DNA from 4 places in the Rhizobium sp. P44RR-XXIV genome. Region 1 is predicted to be linked to each of the others. Evidence: predicted binding sites of a transcription regulator. Region 1 holds the regulator's gene; each other region holds the start of a gene.
What was found. Region 1 encodes LexA, which represses DNA repair genes until DNA is damaged. Its sites were predicted from a motif close to TGTTCNNNNTGTGTTCNG; they were not measured.
Positions count from the first base shown of each region.

Region 2: a site for LexA is predicted at 1,737-1,754, ahead of recA (recombinase RecA). Genes of this name have one in related genera too.
Region 3: a site for LexA is predicted at 5,448-5,465, ahead of uvrA (excinuclease ABC subunit UvrA). Genes of this name have one in related genera too.
Region 4: a site for LexA is predicted at 6,594-6,611, ahead of BSK43_RS29295 (DUF763 domain-containing protein). Genes of this name have one in related genera too.

Region 1 covers NZ_MPVZ02000028.1:962,651-970,555, forward strand. The annotation lists gene BSK43_RS21815 (septum formation initiator family protein) at 129-440, opposite strand; gene eno (phosphopyruvate hydratase) at 675-1,949, opposite strand; gene kdsA (3-deoxy-8-phosphooctulonate synthase) at 2,099-2,938, opposite strand; gene BSK43_RS21830 (VOC family protein) at 2,935-3,822, opposite strand; gene lexA (transcriptional repressor LexA) at 4,218-4,940, shown strand; gene BSK43_RS21840 (ComEC/Rec2 family competence protein) at 4,921-7,380, opposite strand; gene gltA (citrate synthase) at 7,661-7,905, shown strand, end outside.
Region 2 covers NZ_MPVZ02000028.1:637,276-645,180, forward strand. The annotation lists gene BSK43_RS20160 (pseudouridine-5'-phosphate glycosidase) at 1-582, opposite strand, end outside; gene BSK43_RS20165 (carbohydrate kinase family protein) at 629-1,573, opposite strand; gene recA (recombinase RecA) at 1,813-2,898, shown strand; partial or broken gene alaS (alanine--tRNA ligase) at 3,071-5,727, shown strand; gene BSK43_RS20180 (hypothetical protein) at 5,796-6,269, shown strand; gene BSK43_RS20185 (AraC family transcriptional regulator) at 6,358-7,209, shown strand; gene BSK43_RS20190 (glutathione S-transferase family protein) at 7,255-7,881, opposite strand.
Region 3 covers NZ_MPVZ02000028.1:828,470-836,374, reverse strand. The annotation lists gene BSK43_RS21185 (NAD(P)H-hydrate dehydratase) at 85-1,560, shown strand; gene BSK43_RS21180 (DUF72 domain-containing protein) at 1,567-2,373, opposite strand; gene uvrA (excinuclease ABC subunit UvrA) at 2,407-5,328, opposite strand; gene BSK43_RS21170 (single-stranded DNA-binding protein) at 5,600-6,166, shown strand; gene BSK43_RS21165 (MarC family protein) at 6,224-6,856, opposite strand; gene gyrA (DNA gyrase subunit A) at 7,084-7,905, shown strand, end outside.
Region 4 covers NZ_MPVZ02000029.1:700,320-708,224, reverse strand. The annotation lists gene BSK43_RS29320 (acetylxylan esterase) at 1-898, shown strand, start outside; gene BSK43_RS29315 (alpha/beta hydrolase-fold protein) at 895-1,623, shown strand; gene BSK43_RS29310 (hypothetical protein) at 1,665-1,853, opposite strand; partial or broken gene BSK43_RS29305 (glucose/quinate/shikimate family membrane-bound PQQ-dependent dehydrogenase) at 2,208-4,543, shown strand; gene BSK43_RS29300 (mitochondrial large ribosomal subunit protein uL15m) at 4,601-5,179, opposite strand; gene BSK43_RS29295 (DUF763 domain-containing protein) at 5,250-6,533, opposite strand; gene BSK43_RS29290 (aminotransferase class I/II-fold pyridoxal phosphate-dependent enzyme) at 6,646-7,782, opposite strand.

The DNA of each region.
Region 1 (7,905 bases):
TTGTGGTGAGGCGTAACATAGGCAAGATTGTTCGCCACAGCAATGCTATAATTGCATGGCTCATATTCTTTGCAAGTAACTGATATTATTTGCAAAAACGCAATTAACCGAAATTCGGTTAATTGTGGCTATTTATTGAAGATGACGATCTCGTTCGCCTTGGAATAGGTCAGCTGATAGCGCGCATATTGGTCCAGCATATCCTTGTCCAGGGAGCCATCGCTCAGCAGAGCGACTTCCTTTTCAAGGTGCTCACGCTTGGCGACGAGATCAGCGAGTTCCTTGCTGCGATCGATACGGCGCTGCTCGAAAACCTCCGTGGCCTTCAGGCCGTAGTCACCATGGACACAATGATAGCCGAAATAGCTGACGAAGGCCACAGTAACAGCGGGAAGAACGAAACGGCCGAACTTTCTCTTCTTATGATACTTTGTCCACATACTCGCTCGAAACGCTCTATCGCTGGAGATCTCTAGCCTCAGACCCATGCGACGATAGCACTGTGGCTGCGGATAAGATCACGTCAAATCAAACACCTAGAGCGACTCTAGCCGCGAGAGATTAACCGTCCGTTGACTCTAACTGCCCCCGCAACAAAAAACCGCGCCCGAAGGCGCGGTTCGATCTCCTGGATGACGAAGGCGTAGATCCCCGGGGATCACGCTGCCCCAGTATCAGGCGCGAAGAATGGAGCGGCCGGCATATTTTGCCTGTGGGCCGAGACCTTCTTCGATGCGGATCAGCTGGTTGTACTTGGCAAGACGGTCGGAGCGCGACAGCGAGCCGGTCTTGATCTGACCGCAGTTGGTGGCAACCGCGAGATCGGCAATCGTGGAGTCTTCGGTTTCGCCAGAGCGGTGCGACATGACGGCTGTGTAGTTGGCCTTGTGCGCAGTTTCGACGGCGTCGAGGGTTTCGGTCAACGAACCGATCTGGTTGACCTTGACGAGGATCGAGTTGGCGACGCCCATGCGGATGCCATCGCGCAGGCGAGCGGAGTTGGTGACGAACAGGTCGTCGCCGACGAGCTGCGTCTTCTTGCCGATCAGGTCGGTGAGCGTCTTCCAGCCTTCCCAGTCGTCTTCAGCCATGCCGTCTTCGATCGAGACGATCGGGTACTTGGCGGCGAGTTCTGCGAGGTATTCAGCCATCGCGCCGGATTCCAGCGTGCGGCCTTCGCCTTCCAGCACGTACTTGCCGTCCTTGAAGAACTCGGTCGAGGCGCAATCGAGGCCAAGCGCAATTTCTTCGCCAGGCTTGTAGCCAGCCTTTTCGATCGACTTCATGATGAAATCGAGGGCAGCAGGAGCGCTCGACAGGCCCGGTGCAAAGCCGCCTTCGTCACCGACATTGGTGTTGTGGCCCTGGGAGGCCAGTTCCTTCTTGAGGACGTGGAAAACTTCCGAGCCCATGCGCACGGCATCGCGGAACGTTTCGGCGCCGATTGGCAGGATCATGAATTCCTGGAAATCGATCGGGTTGTCGGCATGAGCGCCGCCGTTGATGATGTTCATCATCGGAACCGGCAGCAAGCGGGCATGAGCGCCGCCGACATAACGGTAGAGCGGCAGGTTGGCGCTCTGGGCTGCGGCCTTGGCGACGGCGAGCGATACGCCGAGGATGGCGTTGGCGCCAATGCGGGACTTGTTCGGCGTACCGTCAAGCTCGATCATGATGTCGTCGAGCTGGATCTGGTTTTCAGCGTCCATGCCGCCGATCGCGTCGAAGATTTCCGAATTGACGGCCTCGACAGCCTTCTCAACACCCTTGCCATGGTAGCGCGTGCCGCCATCGCGAAGCTCGACGGCTTCGTGCGCACCGGTAGACGCACCCGACGGAACCGCCGCGCGGCCCATGCTGCCGTCTTCGAGGTAGACATCGACTTCGACGGTGGGATTGCCACGGCTGTCGAGAATCTCGCGGGCGATAATGTCGGTGATTGCGGTCATGATAGCTTCCTGCTCGCTGGTTTATAAATCGATTGAAATGGTCTTAATCGAAGACGCGGAAATTACAATGCCGCTCCGCCTCCCGATTTGACACTCCTTCAGGCCCCGTAACGCAAAATCATGTCAGCCTGTTGAATGCCTGTGATTTCTCAGGCCTTGGTGATGGCGTCGAAGGCCAGAAGCTTCTCCAGAAGCCGCGGCATATCCTTCAGATAGACCATATTCGGGCCGTCCGAGGGCGCATTGTCCGGATCTTCGTGCGTCTCGACGAAGACGCCGGCAACGCCAACGGCAACTGCGGCGCGCGCCAGCGTCTCTACGAATCGGCGATCGCCGCCAGTCGAGCCGCCCTGCCCACCCGGCTGCTGCACGGAGTGGGTCGCATCGAAAATGACGGGCGCACCCATCGCCGCCATGATGGGCAGCGAGCGCATGTCCGAGACCAGCGTGTTGTAACCGAAGGAGGCGCCACGCTCGCAGAGGAGGATATTCGGGTTGCCGCTTTCATTCAGCTTGGCAAGGACGTTCTTCATGTCCCAGGGCGCCAAGAACTGGCCCTTCTTGACGTTGACGACGCGGCCGGTCTTGGCGGCGGCGACCAGCAGGTCGGTCTGGCGCGAAAGGAAGGCCGGGATCTGCAGGATATCAACCGTCTTGGCGACAACGGCGCATTGTTCCTCGGTGTGAATATCGGTCAGCACCGGAAAGCCATATTCCTTCTTGAGATCGGCAAAAATTTCCAATCCCTTCTCGATGCCGATACCGCGCTTGCCGGAGAGCGAGGTGCGGTTCGCCTTGTCATAGGAGGATTTATAGACAAGGCCGATGCCGAGCTTGTCGCAGAGTTCCTTCAGCACGCCGGCCACCATGAAGGCATGCTCGCGGCTCTCCATCTGGCAGGGGCCGGCGATCAGCGACAGCTTGGCAGTGTTGGAAAACAGAACCTTGGACGCTCCCTCGCCGACGATCACTTCCGAATTCGTGCTCATGCTATCTCCTCAAAGGCGAAAAGAGCGCCCGCTGCGGGCGCCAGCCTTGCCAATATACGGTTGTTCTTACGCGTGTAGGTGACGCCGTTAGCAGCGAAATGCGACGATGTCACGGAAAGATCGCGTGTTTTGAAAAGGATTGCGCGGGCTCGAAGCCCCGGATCGTCCTTGCCGACCCGCAAATCGTAAAACGCCTCCATGCCTTCCGGCGTCAGGAGATCGATGTCGGCATTGGCAGCCCGGATTGTCAGTCCGAAGGAATGCTCGGATATCCTGGGGTCACCTATGATCTCCTCGAAAAACGAGCGGTACGCGGCGGGTTTGGTCGTCGATATCGCCACCCGCGCAATGCCGGTGACAGCATTTTCATGGCGCTCCAGCACGCTGCGATCGGCGGGCAACGGATTGATGCGCTGGCAGCAGAAGGCCAGGAAATCGGGCGCACGCAGATCGGCGGCAAAGGCAAGACGAAAGCCCGCCTGGGTTTCCGTGCCATCCGGCATCCTCATCGGCCGCGAAAAATCCAGCATCCGTCCGGCGGAGATCATGCCGGCCTTGAAACGTTCGTCATCAGCGACAGCGTCATCCGTGCCGAAAACCACGCCGGAGAACCCGTCTTCACCTATCCGAAACCGATAGGCCTGATCACGAGCGACGAAGACATTGCCGTCCTCGATGCTCTTTTCACACTGCTCCAGAGATGTGACCCCGAGGGGCTCCAGATAGGTCTTGTCGGCAAAGAAGACGCATGCGTTCTCGGTGCCAAAGGGATGGCGCGCATCCGGAGCCACCGTAAAGCCAAGCCTGCCAAGGCGTTCACGCGCCGATGCGATATTGACCGTCGGCAGCACAAGATGATCCAGCGGATGCGGCAACGAAGTCATGGCGTCTCCGATTTTCTGCTGCGGCAGGTTTGCGCCGATCCACGGTCCAATTCAAGGCCGAAGCAGCATAGCGATGATACTGGACAATGACTGATTCTCGACAGCAGCCGAACCTTCTCGGTACAAGCTAGATTTCAGCCATGCTTCAGATAGGTGACTTAAACTTAAAACCACTCCGTCTGCGCATCCAGCGGCGTTTTCCCATATTTATCGTTATGTTAGCACCGATATAACCACTCGCCGTCGCGCCACGATCCATTCGATAATTTTAAATATCTAACTGACAGGGCAAGGCTTTACCGAAATTTAAGTACTTGCGGAACACATATGGAACATATAGTGTCCGTTCTGGATTTGTTTCACGACGTTTCTCTTGATTCTGGGGTTCCAAGACGATGTTGACGCGCAAGCAGCAGGAACTGCTTCTCTTCATTCACGAACGGATGAAGGAGTCCGGCGTTCCACCATCTTTCGATGAAATGAAGGACGCATTGGATCTTGCATCCAAGTCCGGCATTCACCGTTTGATCACGGCTTTGGAAGAGCGAGGCTTCATCCGTCGCCTGCCGAATCGGGCGAGAGCGCTCGAAGTCATCAAGCTGCCGGATGCCTACAATCCCAGCCTGCAGCCGCGCCGCGGCTTTTCACCGAGCGTCATCGAAGGCAGTCTTGGCAAGCCACAGCCGGTCGCGCCGCCTGCTCCCCCAAAGGTGGCCAATGACGACCAGAACAGTTCGGTGTCGGTGCCCGTCATGGGCCGCATCGCAGCCGGCGTTCCGATTTCGGCCATTCAGAACAATACCCATGAAATAACCGTTCCCGCCGATATGCTCGGCTCGGGCGAACATTATGCCTTGGAAGTGCGGGGCGATTCGATGATCGATGCCGGCATTTTTGACGGCGATACCGTCATCATCCGCAATTCAACGACTGCCAATCCCGGTGACATTGTTGTCGCCCTTGTGGATGACGAAGAAGCAACGTTGAAGCGGTTTCGCCGCAAGGGCGCTTCCATCGCTCTAGAAGCCGCCAATCCGGCATATGAAACACGCATATTCGGGCCGGATCGCGTCAAGGTCCAGGGCAAGCTTGTCGGCCTCATTCGCCGCTATCATTGACTGGTGACGCAGAACGGATTGGCACACCATAGGTTCCGGTGCGCCAATCATAGGTTCGGTGCCGCATCCATGGGCGCTGCGGATTGTCGAACGCTGTGGAGATGATAGGCGTGTCCGAGTCGAAATTCATTTCGACCGAGCCGGTTCGCCTCAATGTAGCGCCGGTGAAAAGCATTGCTCCGGAGCGGCAGCGATCGAGGCGCAGTTTTATCGGCGTGATGACGATATTTGCGGTATCGCAAGCAGGCGGTAGATAGGCTGCGTCCTCGATGGTGACAAGCATCGCGCCGTTTTCAAGCATTGCGACACACCATGCACCCTTCTGGCATGCAAAGCTTCCCTGCATCGTCTGATCGAGCGCTTCCTCCATTGCCTTGCGCACTGCGTTTTGTTCCTCCGTGCTTAACCGCCGGCGGCGATCTGCTTTGCTGACATGAGGGAGCCGGCTGTCGGTCGGAAGAACGGTTGGCGGTTGGTGTTCTGCTGCCACCAGCGCCTTCTGCCATTGCTCGAAGATAAAAGCCTGCGGTCTTTCGCGGTTCGTTGCCAAGATGTCGTCCTGTCGCAACGCGACCAGAGCGCCATCTTCGGAAATCATCAGATCCGGCTTCGGCACGCCGGAATTGAATGTTGCTGCACCGATCGCTGAGAGCAACAACAGCAGCCCGACATGGCGCAGGCGGGTCCGCAGCATGGTCATGATAAGGAAGCCGGCTATGAAAGTTGGCATGAGCCAGCCCGCTTGACGGCCAAAGGTGATATCGCCTCCCCAGCCCGCCACGGTCTTCGCGATCAGGATGACCAGTTCCAGTCCCTCACCGGTGACTTTCCAGAATGGCGCATCAAGGCCAAGCGGCATCAGCAACATGGCCATCATGCCGAACGGCATGACAATGAACGAGACGATCGGCATGGCGGCGAGATTTGCAGCAAGCCCGTATGTCGCCAGTCGGTGAAAATGCTCGATCGAGAAAATCGCCGTCGAAGCACCGCCGACGAAGGATGTTGACAACACGCCGCCGAAAAAACGAGAGACGAAGAGCAGCGGGCTGAGGAACCTGGAGCGCGAAAATATGCTTTCGCGATGCTGCCGCCGCTTCCAGAGCGTGTAGCCCGACACCAGCGCCAGCGTCGCGGCATAGGACATCTGGAAGCTCGGCCCCAGCACTTGCGATGGAGACAGAATGAGGATCACGATTGCCGAAAGCGCTACATTTCGCAGGCTGATCGATGGCCGGTCGAAGAGCACGGCAACCAGCATGATCGCCATCATGATGAAGGCGCGCTCTGCAGACACGCCGAAACCGGAAATGAGGTAATAGGCTGTCACGGTGAGCAGCGCACCGAACGCAGCCACTTTCTTGGTTGGCCAAGCCTGCGCGACACCTGGAAACAGGCTGAAGAGATAACGCAGGCCGATATAGAAGATGCCCGCCGATAGCGCCATGTTCAAGCCTGAAATGGCGATGATATGCGTCAGGCCTGCGGTTCGCAGCGCCTCGGTCGTTTCATCTGAAATCGCTCGTCTCTCATCGGTGACAAGTGCGGCTGCAAACGCACCGGTGTCGCCTGGCAAGGTTCTCCTGATCCTGTCACCTATGCTGTTACGCAGGCCGGCGAGCCAGATATCCGCCTGATCGAGCAACGACTCTTTTGTGACATCACCATCTGGAGACAATAATTCCGGGGTGCCGTAGGCGAAGCCGTTCGCGCCAATTCCATTGAAATAGGAGCTGAATGCGAAATCGTTGAGGCGCGGCAAGGCCGGGCCTGCCGGCGGCGTTAGCCGCGCCCTGCCCTGAATCCGATCACCCAGGTTGAATGGCTCTGCCTGTTTTCGGACGAAGATAGTGACGCGTTCCGGCGCTCTTCGAATGGCCGGCTTTTCCGTTCCATCGACTTTGACGACATATCTCCAACGGCCGTTGTCATAGGATTCACGCCTTTCGACCCGACCAGTAACGGTTGTCGTCACTGCCGAATCGAGCATCACTGTCGATGCCCGCCAGCTTTCCCATTGCGCCAGAGCCACGCCCAGACTCGCCAGCATGCCGGCAAAGAGGACATGTCGGAACAGACGGCCCGCATCACGCTTAAACAGAAAGGCGCCCGTCAAAAGCAGCAGTGCCACCAGGACCGCTTGCGAAGGCGGATCGCTATCGACCTTGAACCAAAATATCGAGCCCAGCCCCATATAGATTGGTGCGAACAGGATGGCGCGACCATGCGCCGCTTCCTCTTCGATCAGCCTTCCTATGGCAGCTCGGCCATGACCGAGGGCCAGGTAGAGCTGTGCGAACAGGCGCGCCTGATCTTGCGTTCGTTGACGTCGTCCAGTCTTCGCACGAGGGGCGAATGAGGCAATAGCGTGGCGATGCTGCGAAGGCAGAACAAGGTCCCGGCCATCTTCCTGCTGTTCCGGTGCCTCTAAATTAGGCATTGAGCGCCTGCCCCACGCAAAACTACAGCTTTCGCGCGATTTTTGCCGTCACCATCAGGTGATTTCAACCGAAATCGACAAATCTGTCACCGATTTGCGCTATTTACCGGAACGGCGCGATCAAACAGGCTACCGCAGTGCCCAAAAGTTGATACTGCAATGCACAATTCGGCATTAGGATAACTTGGCATTAGGCTCTGGATCATATAGCTAGTCGTTAGTCGCTTAACCTTTTGGCGCTTTTTATGGCGTCAATCCCGCCAAATCTTGGAGGATCAGCATGACGGAACAAAGCGCGAAACTAACTTGGGGTGAGAAGACGGTGGATCTGCCGGTCAAAACCGGAACCATCGGCCCGAGTGTCATTGATATTGGTGCCCTTTATAAGAACACCTCCACTTTCACCTACGATCCCGGCTTCACCTCGACGGCGTCTTGCGAGTCGAGCATCACCTATATTGATGGCGACGAAGGCGTTCTGCTGCACCGCGGCTATCCGATCGATCAGCTGGCCGAACACGGCGA
Region 2 (7,905 bases), 330 kb from region 1:
GGCCGGGAATTCGGCGCTGCCATAGGTGACGACGGGCACGCCGCGGGTTTCCAGAACTTCCAGCGTCTTCGGAATATCGAGGATCGCCTTGGCGCCGGCGCAGACGACGATGACGCCGGTGCGGGAGAGCTCTTCAAGGTCAGCCGAAATATCGAAGCTTTCTTCGGCACCGCGATGGACGCCGCCGATACCGCCGGTGGCGAAAACCTTGATGCCGGCGCGGGCGGCGGCGATCATCGTAGCGGCAACCGTGGTTGCACCGGTGCGGCGCTCGGCGATCGCGAAGGCGAGATCGGCACGCGATACCTTCATCGCGCCCTCAGTCTTGGCAAGGGCTTCCAGCTCTTCGGGCTCGAGGCCGATATGCAGCGTGCCATGGATGACAGCGATGGTTGCAGGCACGGCGCCTTCCTGGCGAATGATCGCTTCGACGCTGCGGGCCATCTCGATATTGCCGGGGTAGGGCATGCCATGGGTGATGATGGTCGATTCCAGCGCGACGAGCGGCGCGCCGCGCATCTTGGCGGCGGCGACTTCCTTCGAATAGGCGATCGGAAGCAGTGGCGAGATAGGCTTGGTCATTGTCGTGTCCAATTGACTGAAACAGGATAGGCGAGTGAAGCGAGCTTCATGACAGAATAGCGGCCTCGGGAACAAGGGCCAACATCGACTTTAGAAGCTCGGGCGAGAGATTTTCGGCCGTTGCCAAGGGTGATTGCACGGTGATCGCGGCCGCGGCAGCGCCATGGCGCACGGCTTCGGCAAGATCATGACCGGCAAGCAGCGCGGATAAAACGCCGGCCGCAAGGGAATCTCCCGCACCGGTGACATCAGCGACGTCCTGGACGATAGGCGGGTGCAGGCTGACGACGGCATCACGCGAAAACGCGATCAACTCGCGCTTGCCACGGGTAATGACGCCGTTGCGCAGACCGAGCGCGCGCAATCCGCTGACCCATTCCAGAGGATCCTCCGGACGGCTCTCGGTGAGCGCCGCGGCCTCGGCTTCATTGAGAAAAAGATGATCGATGCCGGCAAGGCTCGATTTCAGCCTGATAACCTTGGCCGGTGAGATCGCGATGGCGGCGACGGGCTTGCGGCAGGCAGACGCCCTTGCTGCAATCGCAGCCAAGGTTTCGGCCGGCAGATTGGCGTCGCAAAGAACAAGGTCCGTTGCGGCGAATGCATCGCGAACGGCGCGAATCGCCAGCCGCCTGGGCACAAACAGCTGATAGAGTTCCATATCGGCAAGCGCGATCACCAGATTGCCGTCGCGTTCGAGGATCGCGGTGTAGCTCGGCGTCTTGCGGTCGAGGAAGACGAAGGGCGTATCCTCGATGCCGGCATGGCTGGCCGCCTCCGCAACCATCTCACCGGAGGGGTCGCCGCCTCGGGGAGAGATCAGCCGGACATCGAAGCCGAGACGGGCAAGATTGCGCGCCGCATTGAAGCCACCGCCGCCCGGCTCCTCGAACCATGCGCCCGGATTGCTGGCGCCCGGCGCCGTCTCGCCGAAGATGCGGCCACGACGGTCGACATGTGCGCCGCCAAGAACGAGAATCTTCTTCGCCATATGGTTTTCCTCAGCGATCAAAAAGGCGAATCGGGCCGGTCGCCAATATGCTGGAACCCATTGCCTCCGGCGGGTAAGTGTCTGGGAAGAAAGGAGAAAACAAAAGTAGAACGGAATTCATTTTATCTTTTTCTTTCAATCGCTTGTTGTGCTCTTGTGAAAAGAGAACAAATAGAGTACACAATTCTCATCGGCGGCGACATTGCTAGAGCGGCTTCAATAACCTAAAGGTGGATCGAATGTCTCAGAATTCTTTGCGGCTTGTAGAGGACAAATCGGTGGATAAAAGCAAGGCACTTGAAGCGGCACTCTCTCAAATTGAGCGGTCGTTCGGCAAGGGCTCGATCATGAAGCTCGGTTCCAACGAGAACGTGGTCGAAATCGAAACGGTTTCCACGGGCTCGCTGAGCCTCGATATTGCCCTTGGCATTGGCGGCTTGCCGAAGGGGCGTATCATCGAAATCTATGGGCCGGAAAGCTCGGGTAAGACGACGCTGGCGCTGCAGACCATTGCAGAGGCCCAGAAGAAGGGTGGCATCTGCGCCTTCGTCGACGCGGAACATGCACTCGATCCGGTCTATGCCCGCAAGCTGGGCGTCGATTTGCAGAACCTTCTGATCTCGCAGCCGGATACCGGCGAGCAGGCGCTTGAAATCACCGACACGCTGGTGCGCTCCGGCGCCGTCGACGTTCTCGTCGTCGACTCGGTTGCTGCCTTGACGCCGCGCGCCGAAATCGAAGGTGAAATGGGCGACAGCCTGCCGGGCCTGCAGGCTCGTCTGATGAGCCAGGCGCTGCGCAAGCTTACGGCTTCGATCTCGAAGTCCAAGACCATGGTGATCTTCATCAACCAGATCCGCATGAAGATCGGCGTCATGTTCGGCTCGCCGGAAACGACGACCGGCGGTAACGCGCTGAAGTTCTATGCCTCGGTTCGCCTCGATATCCGCCGCATCGGCGCGGTCAAGGAGCGTGAAGAGGTCATCGGCAACCAGACGCGCGTCAAGGTCGTCAAGAACAAGATGGCGCCTCCCTTCAAGCAGGTCGAATTCGACATCATGTATGGCGAAGGCGTCTCCAAGACCGGCGAGCTGGTCGATCTCGGCGTCAAGGCCGGCATCGTCGAAAAATCCGGTGCCTGGTTCTCCTACAACAGCCAGCGCCTTGGCCAGGGCCGCGAAAATGCGAAGCTCTTCCTGCGCGACAATCCGGATCTCGCCCGCGAGATCGAACAGTCACTGCGCCAGAATGCCGGCCTCATCGCCGATCGCTTCCTGCAGAATGGCGGTCCGGACGCCGATGATGGCGATGCTGCCGCTGAATAGCGGTTTGGCGGGCCGATCCAGGCTTTGATTTAAGACCGAAAACCGAAACCGGCCGCATTGTCCAAGGGATGTGCGGCCGGTTTTGTTTGTGCGGCTGGACAGGGCCGGGAGCGAACGATAAAAGCCACTGACTTTGATGCAAGTTGCCGAGCGCAGTACTGAAGGGCCTCATATGAGCGGTGTGAATGAAATCCGGTCGACCTTCCTCGACTATTTTAAGAAAAACGGCCACGAGATCGTGCCGTCGAGCCCGCTCGTCCCGCGCAACGATCCGACATTGATGTTTACCAATGCCGGCATGGTGCAGTTCAAGAACGTGTTCACCGGCCTGGAGCAGCGTCCCTACAAGACGGCTTCGACGGCGCAGAAATGCGTGCGCGCCGGCGGCAAGCACAACGACCTCGACAATGTCGGCTATACGGCCCGCCATCACACCTTCTTCGAAATGCTCGGCAATTTCTCCTTTGGCGATTATTTCAAGGAGCGGGCCATCGAGCTTGCTTGGAACCTGATCACCAAGGAATTCGGGCTCGACGCCAAGCGCCTGCTGGTCACGGTCTATCACACCGATGACGACGCCTTTAACCTCTGGAAGAAGATCGCCGGCCTTTCAGACGACAAGATCATCCGCATCCCGACCAGCGATAATTTCTGGGCGATGGGCGATACCGGCCCGTGCGGTCCCTGTTCGGAAATCTTCTACGACCATGGCGACCATATCTGGGGCGGGCCTCCCGGCTCTCCGGAAGAAGACGGTGATCGTTTCATCGAGATCTGGAACCTCGTCTTCATGCAGTTCGAGCAGATCACCAAGCAGGAGCGGGTCGACCTGCCGCGCCCGTCGATCGACACCGGCATGGGCCTCGAACGCGTTGCCGCAGTTTTGCAGGGCAAGCACGACAATTACGATATCGACCTGTTCCGCGCGTTGATTGAGGCCTCAGAAGAGGCGACAGGTGTAAAGGCCGAGGGCGAGCATCGCGCCAGCCATCGTGTCATCGCCGACCACCTGCGCTCCTCCGCTTTCCTGATTGCCGATGGCGTTCTGCCGTCGAATGAAGGCCGTGGCTACGTACTTCGCCGCATCATGCGCCGCGCCATGCGTCACGCGCAGCTGCTCGGCGCCAAGGAGCCGTTGATGTGGCGGCTGCTGCCGGCGCTGGTCCAGCAGATGGGCCGCGCCTATCCCGAGCTGGTGCGCGCCGAGGCGTTGACTTCAGAGACGCTGAAGCTTGAGGAAACACGTTTCCGCAAGACGCTGGAACGCGGCCTCTCGTTGCTGAACGACGCTACCTCGGAGCTGCACAAGGGCGACAGCCTGGACGGCGAAACCGCCTTCAAGCTCTACGACACCTATGGCTTTCCGCTTGACCTGACGCAGGACGCCTTGCGCGCCCGCGCATCGGCGTCGATATCTCCAGCTTCACCGATGCGATGGAGCGGCAGAAGGCCGAGGCACGCTCGCACTGGACCGGCTCCGGTGACAAGGCGACCGAAACCATCTGGTTCGAGCTCAAGGAAAAGAACGGCGCTACCGAATTCCTCGGCTACGACACGGAATCCGCTGAAGGCGTCATTCAGGCGATCGTTAAGGATGGTGCCACTGTCGACAGCGCTTCGGCTGGCGACAAGGTGCAGATCATCGTGAACCAGACACCATTCTATGGCGAATCCGGCGGTCAGATGGGCGATACCGGCGTCATCTCCGGCGACAGCGGCAAGCTGGCGGTGAGTGACACCCAGAAGAAAGGCGAGGGCCTTTTCGTCCATATCGCCGAGGTTTCGGACGGTACGATCAAGGTCGGCGACGCCGTCGTGCTGACGGTCGATCACGCAAGGCGCTCGCGCTTGCGCGCCAACCATTCCGCCACCCATCTGCTGCATGAAGCCCTGCGCGAAGTGCTGGGCACCCATGTCGCGCAGAAGGGCTCGCTGGTTGCACCTGAGCGCCTGCGCTTCGACGTTTCCCATCCGAAGCCGATGACGGCCGAGGAACTGAAGGTCGTCGAAGAGATGGCCAACGAGATCGTGCTGCAGAATTCTTCGGTTACGACCCGCCTTATGAGTGTCGACGACGCGATTGCCGAAGGCGCGATGGCGCTGTTCGGCGAGAAGTATGGCGACGAAGTGCGCGTCGTGTCCATGGGGCAGGGCGTGCATGGCAGCAAGGCCGGCAAGCCCTACTCAATCGAGCTTTGCGGTGGCACGCATGTGTCCGCTACCGGTCAGATCGGCCTCGTCCGCATCCTCGGCGATAGCGCCGTCGGCGCTGGCGTACGCCGCATCGAAGCCGTTACCGGCGAATCCGCGCGTAGCTATCTTGCCGAGCAGGACGAGCGCGTGAAGAACCTCGCCTCGACGCTGAAGGTCCAGCCGGCCGACGTCGTTTCCCGCGTCGAAGCCCTGATGGACGAGCGCCGCAAGCTGGAGCGTGAATTGGCCGATGCCAAGCGCAAACTCGCCATGGGCGGCGGCCAGGCCGGTTCTGCCGATGCGGTTCGCGAGGTCAATGGCATCAAGTTCCTCGGCAAGGCCATTTCCGGCGTCGATCCCAAGGATCTCAAGGGTCTGGCGGATGAAGCTAAGGCAGGCCTCGGCTCGGGCGTGGTCGCACTGATCGGTGTTTCCGAGGATGGCAAGGCTAGCGCCGTCGTCGCCGTCACCGAAGACCTGATCGGCCGCGTAAGCGCCGTCGATCTCGTGCGCGTTGCGTCAGCTGCCCTCGGCGGCAAGGGCGGCGGCGGCCGTCCCGACATGGCGCAGGCCGGCGGCCCCGATGGTGCCAAGGCCGACGAGGCACTTGAGGCGGTTGCTGCAGCTCTCGCTTAAGGGTTGCGATTCTGCTAGGTTGGGCCATTGGCCCAACCTACTTCGGCAATGCAGGATTTCAACGCCCGATGAAGTTCTATCGTTCCCGCTCTTTTAGTTTCTGGATGGCTGCCGGCTCCGCGCTTTTTGTTGCGTGTTCTGTTTGGATCATAGGCAAAAGTTATCGCAGTGAAGCAATGGGCAGTTTTGATTTCTTCATGGGGGTTTCGGGCGGTGCTTTCTTTCTTTTAACAGCTTTTTTCTGGCTCTGCGCTGCGATGCGCGAGCAACCCGATCTCGATTTCTCGCCGGAAGGATTGATCGTCCTCGATTTTGCTAATCAGCGTATTCCCTGGGGTGAGATTACTGGCGCCGCTGTTTATATGGAACGCATGGTGAGGTTGGAGATTCAAGAAGCCTTTGCGCAAAAATTGAACCGCACATGGGTGGCGAAAATTCAGGGGCTATTCTACGGCAAAGCCATCTTTTTCATTGCGACAAGCGGTATGGGCCTGTCCCCCGCAAAGCTGGTTACTCTCATCAAACTCCGCGGAGCAGATTGAGCTTTCACATCCGCCATTCTCAACTCCGCAGGATTTGTCAAATCGGGTTATGGTCTTGTCGGGCCGATCGGTTTGCAAGAGGTTTGACATGAATGGTGGAACGGCGTGGACGCTTTACGAGACCCGGTTGCGGCGGGTTTCGGCCTATATCCATGAGCATCTGGATGAAGAGCTCGATATGGAAAAGCTCGCCGAAATTGCCTGCATGTCCAGCTATCACTGGCACAGGATTTATCGTGCGATCTATGGCGAGACGGCGGCGGCCACGGTCAAGCGGCTGCGGCTGCATCGTGCCGCCGGCGATCTCGTCAACACCCGTCTATCCATCAGCGACATTGCAAAGCGGTCGGGCTATCCCAACCTCCAATCGTTCAACCGTATCTTCAGATCCGTCTACGGCATGCCGCCGGCGCGATATCGGAATGAGGGAAGCCATACGATCTTCGAACCCAGCACCCAAGGAAGGATCACTGTTATGTTCGACGTTACGCTTCGCACCATTTCGCCTATGTCACTCGTCGGTGTCGCCCATCGCGGCTCCTACATGCAGATCGGCCAGGCTTTCGAAACCCTGTTCGGCACCATCTTTGCCCGCGGCCTTGCCGGGCCGGACATGCGCATGATCGGCGTCTATCTCGACGATCCCGATGTCGTCGAGGCGGACAAGCTGCGCTCCGTCGCCTGCGTCACCGCCAACGAGGGAATGGCGGCCGAGGCGCCGCTGGAGCGCCGCTCGCTCGATGGCGGCGAATATGCCGTGCTGCGCCACAAGGGACCCTATGCAAACATGCACAAGGCCTATCAGTGGCTCTATGCGCAATGGCTGCCGGCATCAGGCCGACAGCTGCGCGATACGGTCATGTTCGAGGAATATATCAACAATCCGCGCGACGTGCCGCCGACGGAGCTGTTGACCGACATCTACATGCCGCTGCAATAGCAGGCTTCGTCCTTTATGAGGAAGTTGGCATAAGCCATTGTCTTCTTAAGGGTTCGGCTTCTTTGGCATCGCTGCATTGTCGATGTCGTTGCCACGGCGGTAGGCGTCGCGGTCGCTCACACGGCTCCAATAGTCGATGAAGGCCGGGCGCTTTTCGATCGTCCCGAAATTCAGCGCGAAGCCTACATGCGAGCCGACATAAACGTCGGCGGCCGTGAAGCGGTCGCCGGCGATGAAGGGCGAGGTTGTGATCGCGTGCTCGATGGTGTCGAGCACATTTGTGAAGCTGCCGCAGCCGGCCATGCGCAGGCGTTCCGGCGGCACTTCGAAGCCAAGCGCACGGTTGGTGACCGCCATCTCGAATGGACCGGCCGCAAAGAACATCCAGCGGAAATAGCGGCCGCGTTCGGCTGCCGTCGGCGCAAGGCCGGCTTGCGGAAAGGTTTCTGCCAGATAGGCACAGATGGCCGCACCTTCGGTGACGATGGTATTGCCATGCCTGATGGCCGGCACCTTGCCCATTGGGTTCACCGAGAGATATTCGGGCGCCTTCATCGTCGTGCCATAGTCGAGATATTCGGTGCGATAGGGCTGGCCGGTCTCCTCCAGCATCCAGCGGGCGATGCGCCCGCGCGACATGGGATTGGTATAGAAAACGAGTTCTTCGGCCATCTCTCTCTCCCTTTGTTGGTCGCA
Region 3 (7,905 bases), 130 kb from region 1:
ATGCAAATGCATATTTATTGATCAAAATGAGTGTCGGGATAGCGGTTGTTTTTCGGGCAGATTTCGCATCTATAATATTGCCTCATGACGTTACCCCTTGCCGATTTGCTACTCTCTCCGGAAGACATGGCCGCCGTGGACAGGGAGGCCGCCGCTTCCGGCATCGATTCCTATGGGCTCATGGAAAAAGCGGGGCAGGCTGTCGCGGCAAGCGCGCTGCGGCACTTTCCCGGGGCACTGCGATACGTTGTCCTTTGCGGCCCGGGCAATAATGGCGGTGACGGCTATGTGATGGCGCGCGCTCTCAAGGGGAGCGGAGCCGACGTTAGCCTTTTCCATTTGGCCGATCCGCAGCGCTTGAAGGGCGATGCGTCGCGTGCTTTTGCTGATTGCCGGATTGAGGGTGCGGTGATCGCAGGCTATGTGCCGCGAAATGGCGACGTCGTGATCGACGCGATTTTTGGCGCGGGGTTGTCTCGGCCTGTTCCAAATGAAGTTGAGATCGTGATCTCGCGCGTCACCGAGGCCGGAATCCCCATCATTGCCGTCGATCTGCCCTCCGGGCTCGACGGATCGAGCGGCCAGATCCTCGGCGCTGCCTTTCGCGCGTCACGCACGGTCACCTTCATGACGCGCAAGCCTGGTCATCTTCTGCTGCCGGGCCGCGATCTCTGCGGTGAACTGGAGGTTTTCGACATAGGCATTCCCGCGCGCATCGTTCGCGCTAATGCCGATGGCATGCTTGCCGAAAACACGCCGGCCCAATGGCGGATGGAGATACCTTCGGAGGCTTCGGATACGCACAAATACAAGCGGGGCCATCTCGTCGTCTTCTCGGGCGGCGCAAACGCGACCGGTGCTGCCCGCATGTCGGCCATGGCGGGCCTGAAGGCAGGGGCGGGGCTCGTCACCATCGCCTCACCGAAGGACGCATTGGCGGTCAACAGCGGCATGCTGACGGCAATTATGCTGCATGCCGTCGATGACGAAGCGGCTTTGCAGGAGTGGCTGGCAGATCGACGGCTCTCAACTTTCGTTCTTGGTCCCGGCTTCGGAGCTGGCGAAAAGGCACGCCGGTTCTGCCTTGCGCTCGCCGATCGTCATCTGGTGCTCGACGCGGATGGGATTACGTCGTTCCGCGATCATCCCCAACAACTGTTCGACGCCTTTGCCGAAGGGCCGACACGACTGGTTCTGACGCCGCATGAGGGTGAATTCGCGCGACTTTTCCCAGACATCGCCGCCGACGTCGGTCTCAGCAAGGTAGACAAGGCGAGGGCGGCGGCGGCTCGGGCTCATGCCGCCATTATCTACAAGGGTGCCGATAGCGTAATTGCTGCGCCGGACGGCAGGGCGCTGATCAATGCCAATGCGCCGCCCTGGCTTGCGACCGCCGGCTCCGGCGATGTGCTGGCCGGGATTGTCGGCGGACTGATGGCGCAGGGCGCACCGGCTTTCGAGGCGGCAGCTGCTGGCGTCTGGCTGCACGGTTTGGCCGGGCAGCGTGCCGGAAAGGGGCTGACGGCCGAGGATTTGGTCGCCAGCGTTGCCCCTTTTTGAAATCGGTTACTTTGCGACTTCTTTCTGCAGGGCAATGGCGCCGGGCGGGGCGTTCACCTTGCCCTCATGGATCATGAAGGCGAAAACGTCACGCGGTTCCGCCTTCACCTTGCGGCTCTGATCGATCAGCGGCAGATCACTCGGAACCTCACCCTTGGCCCATGTTTTCAGGCGATCGGCCCAGGCCTTCAGATCCTTCGGCGGATAGCAGGTCTCGATATCATCCGACCCCTTCTGTAGGCGGGCATAGACGAAATCGGCGGTGACATCCGCAATCATCGGATATTCGAAATGCTCGGCGCAGACTGGCGCGATATTGTACTTCGCCAGCAGCGCAACGAATTCCGGCACCTTGAAGGAATCGTGCCGGACTTCGACGACGTGTTGCAGCGCCAGGCCATCCTGCTTTGCCGGCAGCAGCTTCAGAAACGCCTCGAAATCGTCCGGATCGAATTTTTTCGTCGGCGCGAATTGCCAAAGCAGCGGACCAAGGTGATCTCCGAGTTCGCTGATGCCGGACTCCAGGAATTTCTGCATGGATTCGCCGGCCTCGGAAAGAACCCGGCGATTGGTGACGAAGCGTGTAGCCTTTAGCGAGAAGATGAAACCTTCCGGGACATCGGCCGCCCACTTGGCGAAGACCGCAGGCTTCTGGGTGCTGTAATAGGTGCCGTTGACCTCGATCACCTTCAGCTGGCGGCTGGCATAATTCAGTTCATCCTTCTGTTTCAGCGTGTCGGGATAAAAGGTCCCGCGCCACGGCTCAAAAGTCCAACCGCCTATGCCTGTACGGATTTCGCCCGCTTTGGTCATTCTTTCCTCCCTAGCCGTTCAGTCGGGTGAAGCTCACTCCGCCGCTGCAACTTTCTTCATTGGCCGACGCTCCAGCAATTCCTTCAGGAAATGCCCGGTATAGGAGCGCTTCTCCTTGACGATGGTTTCCGGCGTGCCGATCGCCACGATCTCTCCGCCACCATCGCCGCCTTCTGGACCGAAATCGAGGATCCAGTCGGCTGTCTTGATCACTTCGAGATTGTGCTCGATGACCACGACCGAATTGCCCTGGTTGACCAGCTCGTGCAGCATTTCCAGAAGCTTGGCGACATCGTGGAAGTGCAGCCCGGTTGTCGGTTCGTCGAGAATGTAGAGCGTGCGGCCCGTCGATCGCTTCGACAGCTCCTTGGCTAGCTTGACGCGCTGCGCCTCGCCACCCGAAAGCGTATTGGCCTGCTGCCCGACCTTGATATAGCCGAGGCCGACGTCCTTCAGGCTCTGCAGCTTGTCGCGCACGGCGGGGACGGCCGCAAAGAAATCGACGCCTTCCTCGACCGTCATGTCGAGCACATCGGCGATCGACTTGGTCTTGAAGGTGACGTTCAGCGTTTCCCTGTTGTAGCGCTTGCCGTGGCAGACGTCGCAGGTGACGTAAACGTCAGGCAGGAAGTGCATCTCGATCTTGATGACGCCGTCGCCCTGGCAGGCTTCGCAGCGGCCACCCTTGACGTTGAAGGAGAAGCGACCCGGCTGATAACCGCGCGCCTTGGCCTCCGGCAGCCCGGCGAACCAGTCTCGGATCGGCGTGAAGGCGCCGGTATAGGTCGCCGGGTTCGACCGCGGCGTGCGGCCGATCGGCGACTGATCGATGTCGATCACCTTCTCGATATGTTCGAAGCCGTCGATGCGATCATGATCGGCCGGGATTTCACGCGCGCCCATGACGCGCCGCGCAGCCGACTTGTAAAGCGTCTCGATCAGGAAGGTGGACTTGCCGCCGCCCGAAACACCCGTGACCGCGGTGAAGACACCGAGCGGAATGGAGGCCGTGACATCCTTGAGGTTGTTGCCCCTTGCGCCGACGACCTTGATTTCCTTGCCCTTCTTGGGCTTGCGACGCTCTTCGGGAACGGGCACGCCAAGTTCGCCGGAGAGATATTTTCCCGTCAGCGACTTCGGGTTCGCCATGATGTCCTGCGGCGTCCCGTGCGCGATGACCTGGCCGCCATGCACGCCGGCGGCGGGACCGATATCGACCACGTCGTCCGCCGTCAGGATCGCATCCTCGTCATGCTCGACCACGATAACCGTGTTGCCGATATCGCGCAGGTGCTTCAACGTCTCCAGAAGGCGGGCATTGTCGCGCTGATGCAGACCGATCGACGGCTCGTCGAGTACGTAGAGCACGCCCGTCAGACCCGAGCCGATCTGCGACGCCAGCCGGATGCGCTGGCTTTCGCCGCCCGAAAGCGTGCCGGAATTACGCGACAGGCTCAGATATTCGAGGCCGACATCGTTCAGGAAGCGCAGGCGATCGCGGATCTCCTTCAGGATGCGCACGGCAATTTCGTTCTGCTTGTCTGTAAAAGTCTCAGGCAGCTCGTTGAACCAGTCACGGGCGACACGGATCGACATTTCCGCCACCTGGCTGATGTGCAGCTTGTTGATCTTGACCGCGAGGGCTTCCGGCTTCAGGCGATAGCCATTGCAGGCCGGGCAGGGCGCCGCCGACATGTAGCGCTCGATCTCTTCTCGCGCCCAGGCGGAATCGGTTTCTTTCCAGCGGCGCTCAAGGTTCGGCACGATGCCTTCGAAATTCTTGTGCGTCGTGTAGGAGCGCGCGCCATCGGCATAATGGAATTCAATCTTGTCTTCCGTGCCGTTCAGAATGACGTCCTGCGCCTTTTCCGATAGCTCGTTCCAACGGCTGCCAAGCTTGAAGCCGTAATGCTTGCCAAGCGCTTCGAGCGTCTGGTTGTAATAGGGCGAGCTAGACTTGGCCCACGGGGCAATCGCACCATCGCGCAAGGTGCGCTCCGGCTCCGGCACAATCAGATCCGGATCGATCTTCTGCTGCGAGCCTAGGCCGTCGCAAGACGGACAGGCGCCGAAGGGGTTGTTGAACGAGAACAGACGCGGCTCAATCTCGGGAATGGTGAAGCCGGAAACCGGGCAGGCGAATTTCTCCGAAAACAGCACGCGTTCGTGCGTCTCGTTCAGCGACTTGTTGGCCGAGCCGCCGGCAGCGGTTTCCTCTGGTGGCAACGGCTTGTCGGCGAATTCGGCAACGGCCAGGCCATCGGCAAGGCGCAGGGAGGTTTCAAAGCTGTCTGCCAAACGAGATGCCATATCGGGGCGGACGACGATACGGTCGACCACCACGTCGATATCGTGCTTGTATTTCTTGTCTAGCGCCGGCACGTCTGTGATCTCGTAGAACTGCCCGTCGACCTTGACGCGCTGGAAGCCCTTTTTCATGAGCTCCGCCAGTTCCTTCTTGTATTCGCCCTTACGTCCCCGCACCAGCGGCGCAAGAATATAGAGCCTGGTGCCTTCCTCGTAGGCGAGCACGCGGTCCACCATCTGGCTGACGGTCTGGCTCTCGATCGGCAGGCCTGTAACTGGCGAATAGGGCACGCCGACGCGGGCAAACAGCAGGCGCATATAGTCGTAGATTTCTGTGACCGTGCCGACCGTCGAGCGCGGATTGCGCGATGTCGTCTTCTGTTCGATCGAAATGGCTGGCGACAGACCGTCGATCTGGTCGACATCCGGCTTCTGCATCATTTCGAGAAACTGGCGCGCATAGGCCGAGAGGCTCTCGACATAACGGCGCTGGCCTTCGGCGTAGATGGTGTCGAAGGCAAGCGATGACTTGCCCGAGCCGGAAAGCCCGGTCATGACGATCAGCTTGTTGCGCGGCAGGTCGAGATCGATGCCCTTGAGATTGTGCTCGCGAGCACCACGTATGGAAATAGTCTTCAGTTCGCTCATCGTCTTACGCTTATCCCTTGGAGTCTGCCCTTATTTAGTGATGCCAAGCCGTGAGTCGAGGCTGAAAAGAAGGACAGGGCCAGGTTTTCGATTCCGTTGACAGGATCATAAAGACAAATTAGAACAAAGAAAGAACAAAATTGCCTTTGGACATTTCTTTGTGGATGAAGAGCCCTCAGGCGGTGCTTGGATGACACCTGAGGACAGCAATGGTCTAAGGTGTGCGGATAAAATTTAAGAGCCGTCGATGGGCGGCAAGCAGGGTGGTGTCATGGCCGGTAGTGTGAACAAGGTAATTCTGATTGGAAATCTCGGGGCGGATCCGGAAATTCGCCGCACGCAGGACGGCCGCCCGATTGCCAACCTCAACATCGCGACATCGGAAACCTGGCGCGACCGCAATTCCGGCGAGCGCAAGGAAAAGACGGAATGGCACCGCGTCGTCATCTTCAACGAAGGCCTCTGCAAGGTTGCCGAGCAGTACCTGAAGAAGGGTGCCAAGGTCTATATCGAAGGCGCACTCCAGACCCGCAAGTGGCAGGATCAGAACGGCCAGGATAAGTATTCGACCGAAATCGTGCTGCAGGGCTTCAATTCGACGCTGACCATGCTGGACGGCCGTGGCGAAGGCGGCGGCGGTGGCTCCTTCGAGGGCGGCGGTCGCGGCGGACGTAGCGGCGGTGGCGACTTTGGCGGCGGCGATTACGGTGGCGACGATTACGGCCAGCCATCGTCGCAAGGTTCTTCCCGTGGCGGAAGCGGTGGTCGCGGTGGCGGCAGCCCGGCAGGTGGCGGCGGAAACTTCTCGCGCGATCTGGACGACGATATTCCGTTTTGAGCCTTCCGGCCCGAACATCTGGATTTTCAAAGGCCTGCCTTCATCGGCAGGCCTTTTTCACGGCAGCTTCAGCGCTGCCCGCGCGCCGTCGACGACGAATTGGGCGGCAAGCGCGGCGAGGATCACGCCGAGCAACCGTGTCAGAATGGCTCTGCCGGTTGCTCCCAGCATGCGGTCGAGCCTGTCCGAAACAGCAAGTGCTGCAAACACCACAATGAGGTTGACGGCGATGACGCCGATCAGTTGCGCTCGGTCGAGCATGGTCTGCAGCGAGCCGGCGAGCAGGATCGTGGCGGAGATCGCGCCGGGGCCGGCAATCAGCGGCAGGGCGAGGGGAAAAACTGCGATATTACGGATATGATCCTTGGTTATCGCGACCTCGGTCGTCTTTTCCTTTCTGTCCTGCCGCCGCTCGAACACCATCTCGAAGGCGATCCAGAACAGCAGCAGTCCGCCCGCGATGCGGAAGGCGCCGATGGAGATGCCGAGAACTCCAAGCACACTCGCGCCGAACAGGGCGAAGGCCGCCAGGATGAAGAAGGCGATGAGCGAGCCGCGCAGCGCCACCTGCTTGCGTTCGGCGCGGTTCATGCCGACGGTGAGGCCGATGAATAGCGGCGCAAGGCCAGGTGCATCGACGGTCACAAGCAGCGTCGTAAAGGCATTGATCAGCGTGTCTGCGCTCGCCATATGATCCCCGGCAACGGTTCTTTGTCGTTGTTATGACCCATTGTTATGCGAGGAATAGACTTTCGCAAAGCGCAATGCACCGCTATAGGCAGGTTGCGCCACGGAAATGTTCGATTTCATGGCTTAAAGGGGCAAAAGCCTGTTCAAAAACATCGGGCTAAATTGGCGCTCGCCGAGCCTTTCCGCTATAAATTTCGCAGTGATTCTAAAAGAGATCGTGATCTGTTTTGACTGAGCAAACACCATCCGGCGGCGGGAAGCTCCCGCCAGGCATAGAGCCGATTTCCATCATGGAGGAAATGCAGCGGTCGTATCTCGGTTACGCCATGAGCGTGATCGTCAGCCGCGCGCTTCCCGATGTCCGCGATGGTCTCAAGCCCGTTCACCGGCGCATCCTCTATGCAGCGCATGAAAGCGGTTATCACTGGAACCGCAAATACGTGAAGTCGGCCCGTCCGGTTGCCGACGTCATGGGTAAATACCATCCGCACGGCGACGCCTCGATCTACGACGCCTTGGTCCGCATGGCGCAGCACTGGTCGCTTCGTGTGCCGCTAATCGACGGGCAGGGGAACTTCGGTTCGATCGACGGCGATCCGCCGGCGGCAATGCGTTATACCGAATCGCGCCTGACGAAAGTTGCCCACGAGCTTCTCGAGGATATCGACAAGGAAACGGTCGATTTCCAGGAAAACTACGACGCGACCATGGAAGAGCCCAAGGTTCTGCCGGCGCGCTTCCCCAACCTGCTCGTCAACGGCTCGGGCGGCATCGCCGTGGGCATGGCGACGAATATCCCGCCGCACAATCTCTCGGAAGTGGTCGATGGCTGTATCGCCCTGATCGACAATCCGGCGATCGAGCTGCCTGAAATCATGGAGATCATCCCCGGTCCGGATTTCCCGACGGGCGCCAAGATCCTCGGTCGCGCCGGCATCCGCTCCGCTTACGAGACCGGTCGCGGCTCCGTCGTCATGCGCGGCGTTGCCACGATCGAGCCGATGCGCGGCGATCGCGAGCAGATCATCATCACCGAAATTCCCTTCCAG
Region 4 (7,905 bases), on a different contig from region 1:
GTTGCGAGCCATCGAACCGCCGCAAGCGCCTGATGGGTTCGATGATTTCTGGCAGAAGCGCTACACCGCCGCCATTGCAGTCGACCCGCAGCCAAGGCTTCGCCATAGCAAACTGCACCATGACAAGTGGCATGTCTTCGATGTCAGCTACACCTCGACCGATTCAATTCAAATCAACGGCTGGCTTCTCATTCCAAGGCATGGGCAGGTCAGTCGTGGCCTTGTTGTCGGGCATGGCTATGGCGGCAGGGACCAGCCCGACTTTGATCTTCCTCTGAAAGAGACGGCGGTGCTGTTTCCCTGTTCACGCGGCCTGTCCCTCAGCGCCACTGCGGAAATTCCGGCGGATGCGCCGGGCCATGTTCTCCATGGTATAGAGAGCCGCGATACCTATGTCATCGGCGGCTGTGTCGAAGATCTCTGGCTTGCGGTTTCGGCGCTGGAGACGCTCTATCCCTGGATTGCCGGCCATATTGGCTATAGTGGCATCAGCTTCGGCGGCGGTCTCGGCGGCCTCGCAATTCCTTTCGATGCACGGATCGATCGCGGCCATCTGGTGGTGCCAACCTTTGGCGATCGGAAGGCTTGGCTGACCTTGCCCACCGTTGGCAGCGCCGACTCGGTCCAAGCTTATCAGAAGGAACACGGAAGCGTGTTTGAGACGCTGCGCTTTTTCGATGCCGCGATCGCTGCAAGCCGCATCAAGGTGCCGATGCTCATTGCTCCCGCTCTTTTCGATCCTGCAGTTGCGCCGCCCTGTCAGTTCGCCGTCGCAAATGCGACGCAGAAGTTTAACGAAATCTTCATTCTCGACGCCGGCCATTTCGAATACACTGGCATGGAGGAGCAGAACGCAATTCTGCGAGACAAGGTAGGGCAATTTTTCAAGGTGTCATGAACCGAGAATATCTGCGCTGGTACAGCCCGCGGCTGGAACGAGACATGGAGCTGCTGGTGTTCGGCCATGCAGGCGCCAAAGTCCTGATGTTTCCGACGAGAGACGGGCGCTTCTGGCAATATGAGCAGATCGGGATCGTGGCCAGCCTCGCGGAAAAATTGAACGCGGGACATCTTCAGCTTTACTGTATCGAGGGGCTCGCCGGCGAAACCTTTTACGGTTCGGCTCGCCATCCGGCCGAGCGCATTCGCCGTCACAGGGCTTTCGAGGAATATATCCTGAACGAAGTCCTGCCCTTGATGGCGGAAAAGAACCCGCATGATTGCACCATCGTCCATGGCTGCAGCCTCGGGGCCTTCCAGGCTGCAAGCCTGGTCTTTCGCCACCCTCACCTCTTTCGTAAACTCGTCGCCTTCTCGGGCCGCTACGACCTGACGATGCAGGTGGAATCCTTCAGTGATCTCTTCGACGGCTATTACGACGACGACATCTATTTCCACACACCGACGCATTTCCTGCCCGGACTAGGCTCGGACTGGCATTTGGAAAAGCTGCGGCAGGTCGATATCGTTCTGACGATCGGCGATGCCGATCCGTTTCTAGCCAACAACCGCCATTTGAGCCATCTCCTGGCCAGCAAACAGATCGATCATCGTTTGCATGTCTGGGATGGCCGAGCGCATCGCGCCGGCGCCTGGCGCAGGATGGCGCCGCTCTATATTTGAGACCGCCCTACGGGCTTGATCAGCAGTCGCTGCCAGTCAAATCAGACCAGACCAACAGGAATGGGTCTCATGACTTTGCGCGCACCATAGTCACGTTCGTGAGACTTACGATGCTGCTGCTCGTGACTTGCGGAGAACTCGATGTGGCTGCGCTCAACCATGCCATCTGGATAGGTCCCGGTGTCGTCGGTTTCGACTTCCGACTGCGCAGTGACGATCTTCAAATTCATCTCTAGTCCTCCGGCTTGGCACGGAAACCCTTGATTCCATGGTTTGTTCCGTTAGTATCCGCACAATTGTTAAAAAATTAACTACGTCCGTTAATGAATTTGGGCGTCGTGGTATCGAACTTGAACGACTGGTTGGATTGCGCCATTGTTGCAATCCAGGCGTTCAGTCTCCGAATTGGATCGGAGATCTGATGTATCGATACAATTGGCACCGGACACGACGCCGGCCGTCGTAGCCAACGCACTTTTTATGTATTTCAACTTCGTTCGGTGCCTGACCCAATAGGGGTGAAGCCGAGCTCTAAGTGCCTGCGATCAATCACTGTCAAATCGGCGGATAGACTGGAGCGGATCATGGCCATACTCATAACATCCATCATTCTGGCACTCGTTGGCCTAGCGCTCGGTGGTGGCGGCCTTTGGCTCGTGCTGCTTGGCGGCAGCGTCTTCTATCTTCTCGCCGGTCTCGCCTTCCTGGTGACCGGTATCCTGCTTGCCATGCGCAAGGCCGCAGCTCTCTGGCTCTACGCGGCTTTCGTGCTTGCGGCTCTTGCCTGGGCAATATGGGAAGTCGGTTTCGACTGGTGGCAGCTCGGTCCGCGCGGCGGATTGATCATCCTGATCGGTCTATGGCTGCTGACACCATGGATCAGGCGTCCACTCGGGTTCCGCAGCCTTGATGGTGTCCACTATGGCGCCAATCCTTGGCCGCTGGCAGCAACCCTGATCATTGCCGTCCTGATCGCTGTTTACTCGATGACGACAAATCCCCACGACCTATCTGGCGATCTGCCGACAACGGTGACGGCGAATGCGCCGACGGGAGGCGATGTGCCCGATGGCGAGTGGCATCACTATGGGCGCACATCTTTCGGCCAGCGTTACTCGCCTCTCGACCAGATCACGGCGCAGAATGTCGCAAATCTCAAGGAGGTCTGGCGCTACCAGACCGGTGATGTGAAACGTGCTGACGATATTGGCGAAACCACCTATCAGGTCACGCCGCTCAAGATCGGCGACACGCTCTTTCTGTGCACGCCGCATAGTTTGGCGATTGCCATCGATGCGAAAGACGGCAAGGAGAAATGGCGTTACGACGCCAATGCCGGCATGAACCCCAATCGCCAGCATCAGACTTGCCGAGGAGTCTCCTATTATCACGACAAGGCCGTGGCTGCCGGCGCGCCTTGCGCCGATCGCGTCTATCTTCCGACCTCCGACGCCCGGCTGATCGCGCTTGACGCAGCCAATGGTAAAGTATGCCCCAGCTTCGCCGATCAGGGCACGCTGCATCTCGAAACCGGCATGAAATACAATCCGGCCGGCTACTACTATTCGACATCGCCGCCCTTGATCGTGGCTGACAAAATCATCATCGGCGGCGCTGTCAACGACAACTACTCGACCCAGGAACAATCAGGCGTCATCCGCGCCTTCGACGCCAGAACCGGCGCGCTCATCTGGAACTGGGATTCAGGCAATCCCGACCAGACGGCGCCGCTACCCGCCGGACAGACCTACACCACCAATTCGCCAAACAGCTGGTCGGTCTCCAGCGCCGATGAGGCGCTGGGCATGGTCTATGTCCCGCTCGGCAACCAGACGCCTGACCAGCTCGGCATGGGACGCAGCGCCAATGTCGAGCGTTTCTCCTCCTCGGTGGTCGCGCTTGATATCAACACCGGCCAGCTGAAATGGGTGCAGCAGTTCGTCCATCACGACCTCTGGGACATGGACGTGCCGGCGCAGCCCGTGCTCTTCGATCTGACCAAGGCCGACGGCAGCGTCGTCCCTGCGGTGGTCGCCTCGACCAAGCAGGGCGACCTTTACGTGCTGGATCGTCGCACGGGTGCCGCGATCATACCCTTCAAGGAAATTCCGGCACCGGGCGGCACCATTCCGGAGGATCACGCCTCTCCGACGCAGCCGATCTCGGACCTGACCTTCTCGCCGCCGCCGCTTCAGGAAAAGGATATGTGGGGTGTCTCGCTGTTCGATCAGCTCGCCTGCCGCATCTCCTTCCATCTGCATCAATATGACGGCCGATACACGCCACCGTCCCTGCGTGGCTCGATCATCTATCCCGGCAACTTCGGCACCTTCAATTGGGGCAGCGTCGCGGTCGATCCGGAGCGCAGATCATGTTCGGCATGCCGACCTATCTGGCTTTCACCTCGAGGTTGGTGCCTCGCGCCGAGATCCCGCCGAAGGGAGAGGGAGACAAGGGTAGCGAACAGGGTCTGAACCGCAATGAGGGCTCCCCTTACGGCGTCTATATGGGCCCGTTTCTCAGCCCGCTTGGCGTTCCCTGCCAGGCACCGCCCTGGGGTTATGTTGCCGGCGTGGATCTGAAGACCGGCAAGATCGCCTACAAGCACAAGAACGGCACCATCTACGACATGACGCCGCTACCGCTGCCCATCAAGGTCGGCGTTCCCGGCATCGGCGGCCCGATCATCACCAAGGGCGGCGTCGCCTTCCTGGGTGCGGCAGTCGACGACTATCTGCGAGCCTATGACGTCACGACCGGCAAGCAGCTCTGGCAGGCACGCCTGCCCGCGGGCGGCCAGGCGACGCCGATGACCTATACAGCCAGCGACAACAAGCAATATGTCGTCATGGTGGCCGGTGGCCATGGCTCGGTTGGCACCAAGCCCGGCGACTATGTCATCGGCTACACGCTGCCGTAATTAGCATTGGGGGACTGCCTCGCCCCCAAGCGCTTGTGGGCGTCAATGCCGAAACGGCTAGGCGATCTGCTCAACGCGGCATTGCTGGCACAGCGGATAGGTATTCAGGAATGGCGCAAGCCGTTCGCGCATGATTTTGAAATCTGATCCGTACATGTAAAAGGCGGTTTCTTCCGGTCCTTGCCAATGGCTGCTGACCGCTCCAATGCCTTGCAACAGGCGCTGGCATTCCGCAAAAACATGATTGACATCAGAATCACGGTAGACCTCGTCTGGCAGGTCGGTACCGTTCAAATATAACGCCAACCCTTCCTGCAGGCCGAAATCAAGCCGCCGGTTCTGATCCGGGATATTCATCCGCGAGCCCTTTGGAGCCAGCATGGCCTCAAGGGTGCGCATAACCATTTCGATCGTCGCATCGGATGGGTCATCCAACTCGATCTCAATATCGCATTCGCTGACTTCGCCGTCGGGGGCCATCAAGGTGCCGCCGCCGACGACGCGTACGCCATGCTTGTGTTTCGCCATGGCGGCATCGAGAGCGTCTTCAATGTCGGCTCGATCATCCGGTTGCAGGCGTGCGTTCAGTGTGGCCACAACGACCATGGGTTTCTTTTTCTTGAAAAGATTGAACATGGGCTACCTGCTGCCTCCCCCGGCTTCAAAATCGCGAAAATCCCGGTTGTAGTTTGAGTTCCGCAACCGTTTATTGCAACGGCTTATTTTCCGCCGCCACGGCGTCGTCCTCGGAATTTGCCGGAGGCTCCCAGCCGAAGACACTGCGGCCGCCATAGGAGAACGATCTGTCAAATTCGCCGGCGACGATCTCCTTGAGATCAGGTCCAGTGACATATCGCTCCAAAATTCTCGACTGATCGTCCAGCCGCTTCAGGGCCGACAGCTCCTCATCTCGGCCAAGCCGCCCTTTCCTGACCGCAGATTTCATCACGCTGATGGTCTCGTCATAGACCTTCAATGGCACCGGAAAGGGATGCCGATCCTTGCCGCCATGGGCTAGCGAGAAGCGTGCGGGATCGGAAAAGCGGCAGGGCGCGCCGTGAACGACCTCAGCCACCATCGCCAGAGCTTTCACCGTCCGTGCGCCGACGCCGGGCGTCAGCAGCAAACCCTCGAAATCCACCGGGCCGCGATCGGCGGCAGCCGCGAGATTTCCATGCAGGCGGCGCATGTTCACATCTTCCTGGCGGACATCATGATGCGCAGGCATGATGAGGTATGGCAGCATCGGTTGAGCATCCTCCCTCCTGATTGCTGGAGCTTGTCCTTCCAGCACATTGAATTCACGAATGATTTTATCGGGACCAAGCGAGGCAAGCAGATCGAGCTGGCGGTTGCGGGAATGTTCGGCCCGCCGATCGGCGAGATTGATGATCTCTCCCTGCTCCCGCCCCTCGATGGCGGCATGAGGCGAATCCAGGAAGTTGGTCAGCCCCTCGGATAACCAGTGATAGCGCCGTGCCTGTCGACGGTCGCCGTTCATGCCCTGCTGGATGACGACCCATTTGCCGTCATCGGCCACGATGAAGCCATGCAGATAGAGATCGAAGCCATCCTGGAGCGCTGCACTATCCACCTTGGCGATCAGCCGGCTGGTGCTGGCAAGCGATGTTCCATCGATCCCGACCCTATCTCCGATGTGAAGCAACTCCTCCGGTGTCCTACGCGAATGCGAGCCGCGACCGCCGCAGACATGGATGCCGAGTTCACCCGAAAGCGGGGTCAGGCCACGCTTCAACGCGCCGAGCACGCTTGTGGTGATGCCGGAGGAATGCCAGTCCATGCCCATGACGGCGCCGAAGGACTGGAACCAGAATGGATTGGCCAAGCGGCGAAACAGTTCGTCACGGCCGTAGTGCTGCACGATCGCCTCTGTGATGACGGCACCCAGTCGCGTCATCCTCTCCCCAAGCCATCGCGGCACGCGGCCGCCATGCAACGGCAGGTCAGCTTTGCCAGTTCTCTGCGCCAAATTCGTCACTCTCGATCTGAGGTGACGATATTCTAGCGTCGATCGTCGATTTGCACCATATGTTCTCTTTTTGTCCCGATTTCGCGGTGCCAGAGAACCGGCGAGACAATCGCTAGGAGTGATTGCGCAACAAATGGGAGCGCATCGCCGCAATTCCCTCATCAATATTGGCGCGGCCGAACCCTATGCGGAAGCGGTCGTCCGGCGTTGCAGTGAGTTCCGAACGATAGAGGCTGGCCGGCAAGAGCAGCACGCCTGCCTGCTCCACCAGATTGCGCGTGAAGGTCTCGACACCATCCACACCTTTGTAGCGTGGATAGCAGACGCAGCCGCCATCAGGCGTATACCACTCGAAAAGATCCTCGAACTCTGAAAACAAAGCCTTCAGCTTTCCGAGATTGGAAGCGATCAGCCGATTATTGCGATTGAGAATCCTGTCGGCATTCAGCAAGCCGATCTTCGCCAGGCTCTCACTCGGCCCGGAGTTGCAGATGGAGAGATAATGCTTCATCCGCTCCATCTTCGAAATCAGCGCGTGATCGCGGCAGGCAATCCAGCCAATGCGCAGGCCCGGCAAGCCATAGGCCTTGGACATGACGCCAAGCGAGAGGCCCCGCTCATAGGCATCGGCAGCGGCCTGCGATACCGGCTTGTTGTCGACGGTCAGGCCGCGATAGACTTCGTCGCTGAATAGCCAGATGCCATGCCGCCGGCAGAGATCCACCAGTGCGTCGAACCTCTCCTTTTCCAGCACCTTGCCCGTGGGATTGTGCGGGAAGTTGATCGAGATCAGCTTGGTATTGGGTCTGATCGCCTTGCTGACTGCATCGATATCGAGCGACCAGCCGTCTTCCGGATCAAGCGCCACCGCTGAGACGTCGCAAATGCTGAGGGGTATCGTTTCGGACGATTGATAGTTGGGGGTTACGATGATCGTATGATCGCCCTTGTCGAGAAGCGCATGCATGGCGATGTAGATGCCCTCCTCCGCGCCGGCGAAGCATAGAATATCAGCGCGCTGCATCTGCTGATAAAGCCCGGCGATGATGTCGCGCAGGGCCGGATCGCCGAAGGTCTCCGTATAACCAAGCCAGAGATTGTCGTAGGCGGACCGCTGCTCCGATGTCGCCATGTCAAGCAGTTCGGCCATCGTCATGCTCTGAGCGTCCGAGGCCGTCATGTGATAGCGGGCGCTGAACTCCCACTTCGAAAAATGAGTCTCGAGCTTGAAATCCGGCAGCAGCGGCATGGCGACATTCTCCAATGGTGGTCGCCACGCATTCGTGTCGGCCCTTACTATAGCCCGACAATTAGTAGCGCATTTACAAATTGTCAAATATAGAGTGAATGTAAATAATCAGAAGGAAAGAGG